2 regions of the Hydrogenophaga luteola genome follow, and region 1 is predicted to be linked to the other one. Evidence: riboswitches for the same ligand, from Rfam matches in the RefSeq annotation. Region 1 holds a riboswitch; the other holds the start of a gene.
The links. Region 1 has a riboswitch for S-adenosylhomocysteine ahead of metH (methionine synthase). Riboswitches for the same ligand answer to the same signal wherever they lie in the genome.

Region 1 (3,403 bases):
TGCTGCGCCAGCGCAGCCTGCAGGGTCTGCGCGTCGTGCGAGTCGGCGCTCTGGTAAGGCCGCACCAGCGGCGCGGCGGTGGTCTCGGCTGGCGGCGCTTGGCGCGGGGCCGGGCGGGGCGGGGTGGGCAGCGCCTCGGGCAGGAAGCGCGAGAGGTCACCGGCGTGCACCACGGGCTGGTCGGCCAGCAGCACCACGCGTTCGATCACGTTGCCCAGCTCGCGGATGTTGCCGGGCCAGTCCAGCCGCTCCAGCCGCTCCAGCGCGTCGGCGGCCAGGTGCACGTTGCGCTGGTGGGCCTGGTTGGCGCGGCTGGTGAAGTGCAGGGCCAGGGGGCGGATGTCTTCGCGCCGCTCGCGCAGGCTGGGCAGGCGGATGGGGATGACGTTGAGCCGGTAGTACAGGTCCTGGCGGAAGCGGCCGGCGGCGGCTTCCTGCGCCAGGTCGCGGTGGGTGGCGGCGACGAGCCGCACGTCCACGCGGATTTCGCGCTGTCCGCCCAGGCGCACCAGCGTGCCTTCCTGCAGGGTGCGCAGCAGCTTGGCCTGCAGGGCCAGCGGCAGTTCGCCGATTTCGTCGAGGAAGATGGTGCCCCCGTGCGCCTGCTCAAACCAGCCGGGGCGCGCGCTGTGGGCGCCGGTGAAGGCGCCGCGCTCGTGGCCGAACAGTTCGCTCTCGAACAGCGTGTCGGGGATGGCGGAGCAGTTGACCTTGATGAAGGGCTGGTCGCGCCGGCCGCTGGCCAGGTGCACGGCGCGGGCAAACAGCTCCTTGCCGGTGCCGGACTCGCCCAGCAGCAGCACCGTGGCCTGCGACTGCGAGACGCGTTCGAGCTCGGAGAGTGCCTGCAGCAGCGCGGGCGAGCGGCCGATCAGCCCGTAACGGGCGCTGCCGACGTCGAGCGCGCGTTCCAGCGCCTCGTTGCGCGCGGCCAGCTGGCGGGTCTCTTCGGCCACCAGCTGTTCCAGCCGCAGCAGCTGGCCGGCCAGCGTGGCCAGGATGCGCAGCAGGGCCAGGTCGTCGTTGAGGTGGCGCTGGCGGCTGCGGATGCGGTGGCAGGCGAGCACGCCCACGGTGGCGCCGTTGACCTCGATCGGCAGCGCGATGAAGGCCACGGTCTGCGGCGGCAGGTCGGCCCGCGCCACGGTGCGGAACAGGAACAGCGGCTCGGCGTCCACGTCCTGCACGATGGCGGGCAGGCCGCTGGCCAGCACCCGGCCGGTGATGCCTTCGCCCCAGCGGAACACGCCGCGCGCCGCTTCCGGCGCGGTCAGGCCGTAGGCGTGGCGGACGGAGGCGGTGCGCTCGCCGCCCTCGGCCACCTCGTCGGCCAGCACCATGCGGCCGCGGTTGAGGCCCAGCAGCTCGCTCATCAGGTGCAGCATCTCGCGCAGCACATAGGCGGGCGCCAGGCTGCGGCCCACCAGCTTCATCACCTCGCGCATGAGCAGCAGCTCCTGCGCATGCCAGTCGGTGGGCAGGGCGCCGGGGGCGTCGGGGTCGGTGCGGTGGGGCATGGCGTTGCCCGAGCAAGCAAACATCGCACCAGCCGAGGTGCCAGCTCGCGGCCGGCTAAAATCGCGAGCTCTCAAGGAGCGCTGCAGCGGCCGTTCTCGCAACGGTCGTCAGGCTTGAGGTTCCGGGCGTTCACCGCCCCCGCCGGCCCCGCCGGCACCAACGGCGCTCACCAGTTTTCGAACCCTTCCTGGTGAGCCCCATGTCTGCCGTTGCCCCATCCCCGTCCGCCCCTGTCTCTGTCCCTCCCATGCTGCTGTCCGGCCTGGAGCCGCTGCGCATCGGCGAGGGCAGCCTGTTCGTCAACGTCGGCGAACGCACCAACGTCACCGGCTCCAAGGCCTTCGCCCGCATGATCCTGGAAGGCCGTTACGAGGACGCCCTGGCGGTGGCCCGCCAGCAGGTGGAGAACGGTGCGCAGATCGTGGACGTGAACATGGACGAGGCCATGCTTGACAGCCAGGCCGCCATGGTGCGTTTCCTGAACCTGATCGCCGGCGAACCCGACATCGCGCGCGTGCCGATCATGATCGACTCGTCCAAGTGGAGCGTGATCGAGGCCGGCCTGCAGTGCATCCAGGGCAAAGGCGTCGTCAACTCGATCTCCATGAAGGAGGGCGTCGACGAGTTCAAGCGCCAGGCACGCCTGATCAAGCGCTACGGCGCCGCCACGGTGGTCATGGCCTTCGACGAGCAGGGTCAGGCCGACACCTACGCGCGCAAGATCGAGATCTGCGAGCGCGCCTACCGCATCCTGGTGGACGAGGTGGGCTTCCCGCCCGAGGACATCATCTTCGACCCCAACATCTTCGCCATCGCCACCGGCATCGAGGAACACAACAACTACGCGGTCGACTTCATCGAGGCCACGCGCTGGATCAAGGCGAACCTGCCGGGCGCCAAGGTCTCGGGCGGCGTCAGCAACGTGTCGTTCAGCTTCCGCGGCAACGACCCGGTGCGCGAAGCCATCCACACCGTGTTCCTCTACCACGCGATCCAGGCGGGCATGGACATGGGCATCGTCAATGCCGGCATGGTCGGTGTGTACGACGAGCTGGAGCCCACGCTGCGCGAACGCGTCGAAGACGTGGTGCTGAACCGCCGGCCCGACGCCGGCGAGCGCCTGGTGGAAGTGGCCGAGAGCGCCAAGGGCGCGGCCAAGGACGATTCCAAGAAGAACGAGTGGCGCGCGCTGCCGATCCGCGAGCGCCTGACGCACGCCCTGGTGCGCGGCATCAACGAGCACATCACCGAAGACACCGAGGAGATGTGGCAGGCCATCAAGGCCGACGGCGGACGCCCGCTGCACGTGATTGAAGGCCCGCTGATGGACGGCATGAACGTGGTCGGCGACTTGTTCGGCGCCGGCAAGATGTTCCTGCCCCAGGTGGTCAAGAGCGCGCGCGTGATGAAGCAGGCGGTGGCCCACCTGCTGCCCTACATCGAGGAAGAAAAACGCCAGCTCGAAGCGGCCGGCGGCGACGTGAAGAGCAAGGGCAAGATCGTGATCGCCACCGTCAAGGGCGACGTGCACGACATCGGAAAAAACATCGTCACCGTCGTGCTCCAGTGCAACAACTTCGAGGTGGTGAACATGGGCGTGATGGTCCCGTGCCACGAGATCCTGGCCAAGGCCAAGGAAGAGGGCGCGGACATCGTGGGCCTGTCGGGCCTGATCACGCCCAGCCTGGAAGAGATGCAGTACGTGGCCGGCGAGATGCAGAAGGATCCGCACTTCCGCGAGAAGGGCATCCCGCTGCTGATCGGCGGGGCCACCACCAGCCGCGTGCACACGGCGGTGAAGATCGCGCCGCACTACGACGGCCCGGTGGTCTACGTGCCCGATGCCTCTCGCAGCGTCAGCGTCGCGCAGAGCCTGATCGGCGAC
Region 2 (3,403 bases), on a different contig from region 1:
TGCCGATGTGCCCGGGCTGCAGCTCGAACTGCGGCTTGACCAGCATGAGCAGGTGGCCAGTGGGTTTGAGCAGCGGCACAATGGCCGGCCACACCAGGGTCTGCGAAATGAAGGACAGGTCGCCGACGATCAGGTCGAAGCTCTCGCTGCCGCCACCGGCATCCGCCAACTGCTGCGCCGTCAGCTCGCGCGCGTTGCACTTCTCGATGCAGACCACACGCGGATCGCTGCGCAACTGCGGGTGCAACTGGCCCTGGCCCACGTCCACGCCCACCACCTGCGCCGCGCCGCACTGCAGGAGGCAGTCGGTGAAGCCGCCGCTGCTCTGCCCCACATCCAGACAGCGCAAGCCGGCGACGTCGAGGCGACAGTGCGCCAGCGCGCCGTCCAGCTTGAGGCCGCCCCGCGAGACGTAGCGCGACTCTGCCGTGTCCAGCAGCTCCAGCTCCACCGTCTCGCGCAGCTCCTCGCCGTTCTTGGCCACTGGCTTCCAGTCGCCGCCCGGCAGGCGCCAGCGCACCCCCGCGGCGATCAGCCGCTGGGCCTGCGAACGCGACGCGGCCAACCCTCGCTCGACGAGCAACTGGTCAGCGCGCATCGGCGATCAGTACCGGTACGTATCCGGCTTGTACGGACCGTTCTTGGGCACACCGATGTACGCGGCCTGCTCGTCGCTCAGCTCGGTCAGCATGGCGCCGACCTTCTTCAGGTGCAGGCGCGCGACTTTCTCGTCCAGGTGCTTGGGCAGCACGTAGACCTTGCCCACGTCATAGCCTTCGGGGTGCGTGAACAGCTCGATCTGGGCGATCGTCTGGTTGGCGAACGAGTTGGACATCACGAAGCTGGGGTGGCCAGTGCCGCAACCCAGGTTCACCAGGCGCCCCTTGGCCAGCAGGATGATGCGCTTTCCATCCGGAAAGATCACGTGATCGACCTGGGGCTTGATCTCTTCCCACTGGCACTTCTCTTCCAGCTTGGCGACCTGGATCTCGTTGTCGAAGTGACCGATGTTGCAGACGATGGACTGGTCCTTCATCGCGGCCATGTGCTCGTAGGTGATCACGTCGCGGTTGCCGGTGGTGGTCACGAAGATGTCGGCCTTGTCGGCGGCCCACTCCATGGTCACGATTTTGAAGCCTTCCATCGCGGCCTGCAGCGCGTTGATCGGGTCGATCTCGGTCACCCAGACCTGGGCGCTCAGGGCGCGCAGGGCCTGGGCCGAGCCCTTGCCCACGTCACCGTAGCCACAGACCACGGCCACCTTGCCGGCGATCATCACGTCGGTGGCGCGCTTGATGCCGTCCACCAAGCTCTCGCGGCAGCCGTACAGGTTGTCGAACTTGCTCTTGGTCACCGAGTCGTTGACGTTGATGGCGCGGAACATCAGCGTGCCCTTGGCCGACATTTCCTTGAGGCGGTGCACACCGGTGGTGGTCTCTTCGGTCACGCCGATGATCTGGGCGCTCTTGCGGCTGTACCAGGTGTCGTCCTCGGCCAGCTTGGCCTTGATGGCGGAGAACAGGATGCGCTCTTCTTCGCTGCCGGGGTTGGCCAGCACCGACTGGTCCTTCTCGGCGCGCTTGCCCAGGTGCATGAGCAGCGTGGCGTCACCGCCGTCGTCCAGGATCATGTTGGGGCCTTCGCCTTCCGAACCCTTGGGGCCGAAGTCGAAGATGCGGTGGGTGTAGTCCCAGTAGTCGACCAGGGTCTCGCCCTTGACGGCGAACACCGGCGTGCCGGCGGCGGCGATGGCGGCGGCGGCGTGGTCCTGGGTGGAGAAGATGTTGCACGAGGCCCAGCGCACGTCGGCGCCCAGGGCCTTGAGCGTCTCGATCAGCACGGCCGTCTGGATGGTCATGTGCAGCGAGCCGGTGATGCGCGCGCCCTTGAGGGGCTGCTTGGCCGCAAACTCTTCGCGGATGGCCATCAGGCCAGGCATCTCGGTTTCGGCGATCTTGATTTCTTTGCGGCCCCAGTCGGCCAGGCCGATGTCGGCGATGACGCAGTCGGTGGCGACGGCGGGAATGCGTGCGTTCATGGTTCGCTCCATTGAAGGTTGATGAACCACTTCACGGGCGACACGGGGACAAAAAAAAGCCCATCGCACGGAAGTGGATGAGCGTCGTTGCATGGATGTCCGAGCCTCACGAACCGCGCCGACCGGGGGTCGGGGGTGCGCTGCAACGCTCCTCGGATGGCCACGATTCTACCGCAGCACCCGGATTTGCGCATCTGCGAAACTGGCGGACCTTTATGACCCATTCCCCGCTTTCCGACTGGCCGCTGGCCGATCGCGCCCGCATCCATGGCGTGCTCACCGACATCGACGACACCCTGACCACCGACGGCGCGATCACGTCCGATGCGCTGGCCGCGCTGCAGGCCCTGCGCGCCGCGGGTCTGCCCGTGTTCGCCATCACCGGCCGGCCCGCAGGCTGGAGCGAGCCGTTTGCGCTGGCCTGGCCGGTGGACGCCATCGTGGCGGAGAACGGTGCGGTGGCGCTCTGGCGCGGCGCCGACGGCTCGCTGCAGAAGGACTGGCTGCAGGACGAGGCCACCCGCCGCAGGAACTTTGCGCAGTTGCAGGCGGTGGCGCAGCGGGTGCTGGCCGAGCTGCCGCACGCCCGCCTGTCGCAGGACAGCCCCGGGCGCGAGACCGACATCGCCATCGACCACAGCGAGTTCGCCCACCTGCACGAGGCCGACATCCAGCGCGTGGTGGCGCTGATGCGCGAAGGCGGCCTGAACGCCACCGTGAGCTCCATCCACATCAACGGCTGGATCGGCGAACACCACAAGCTCGAAGGCGCGCGCTGGATCGTGCGCCAGCGCCTGGGCCGCGACCTCGATGCCGAGCGGGACCGCTGGGTCTATGTCGGCGACTCGACCAACGACGCGCGGATGTTCGGCCATTTCCCGCACAGCGTCGGTGTGGCCAACGTCGCCCGCTTCTGGCACCAGCTCACGCAGCACCCGCGCTACGTCAGCACAGGGGAGCGCGGCGCCGGCTTTGCCGAAGTGGCGCAGGCCGTGCTGGCCGCACGTTCGGGCGGAGTCCCCGCATGAGCGGACCGCTGCAACCGCCGCTGTCCAGCACCACCGCAGCACCACCGCCTGCGCTCGCGCGGCGTGGGCTCTGGGCGATCTTCATCGCCACCTTCTGCGAACTGGTCGGTTACTTCATGCTCGCGCCCTGGCTGCTGCTGCGCCTGAAGGATGGGGGCGTGTCCACCGCGCTGGCTGGGCTGTTCGCGGCCAGTGGCTGGATCGGCATCTTCGTGGTGACGCCGTTCGCCTCGGCCATCACCCAGCGGCTGGGGCGGCGGCCCACGCTGTGGTTGTCGGCCGCGGTGCCGGTGGTGGCCACCACCGGTTTCCTGTTCACCGACGCCCTGCCGCTGTG

Region 2: linked by a shared signal. The riboswitch ahead of ahcY (adenosylhomocysteinase) and the one ahead of metH (methionine synthase) in region 1 are both predicted to bind S-adenosylhomocysteine.

What each region holds. Positions count from the first base shown of each region.
Region 1 is NZ_JBHRXX010000001.1:540,613-544,015, forward strand. Features, by position in the region: gene ACFOPI_RS02610 (sigma-54-dependent Fis family transcriptional regulator) at 1-1,517, opposite strand, end outside; S-adenosyl-L-homocysteine riboswitch at 1,585-1,693, shown strand; gene metH (methionine synthase) at 1,718-3,403, shown strand, end outside.
Region 2 is NZ_JBHRXX010000010.1:65,196-68,598, reverse strand. Features, by position in the region: gene ACFOPI_RS22150 (TlyA family RNA methyltransferase) at 1-598, opposite strand, end outside; gene ahcY (adenosylhomocysteinase) at 605-2,038, opposite strand; S-adenosyl-L-homocysteine riboswitch at 2,111-2,198, opposite strand; gene ACFOPI_RS22140 (HAD-IIB family hydrolase) at 2,254-3,066, shown strand; gene ACFOPI_RS22135 (MFS transporter) at 3,063-3,403, shown strand, end outside.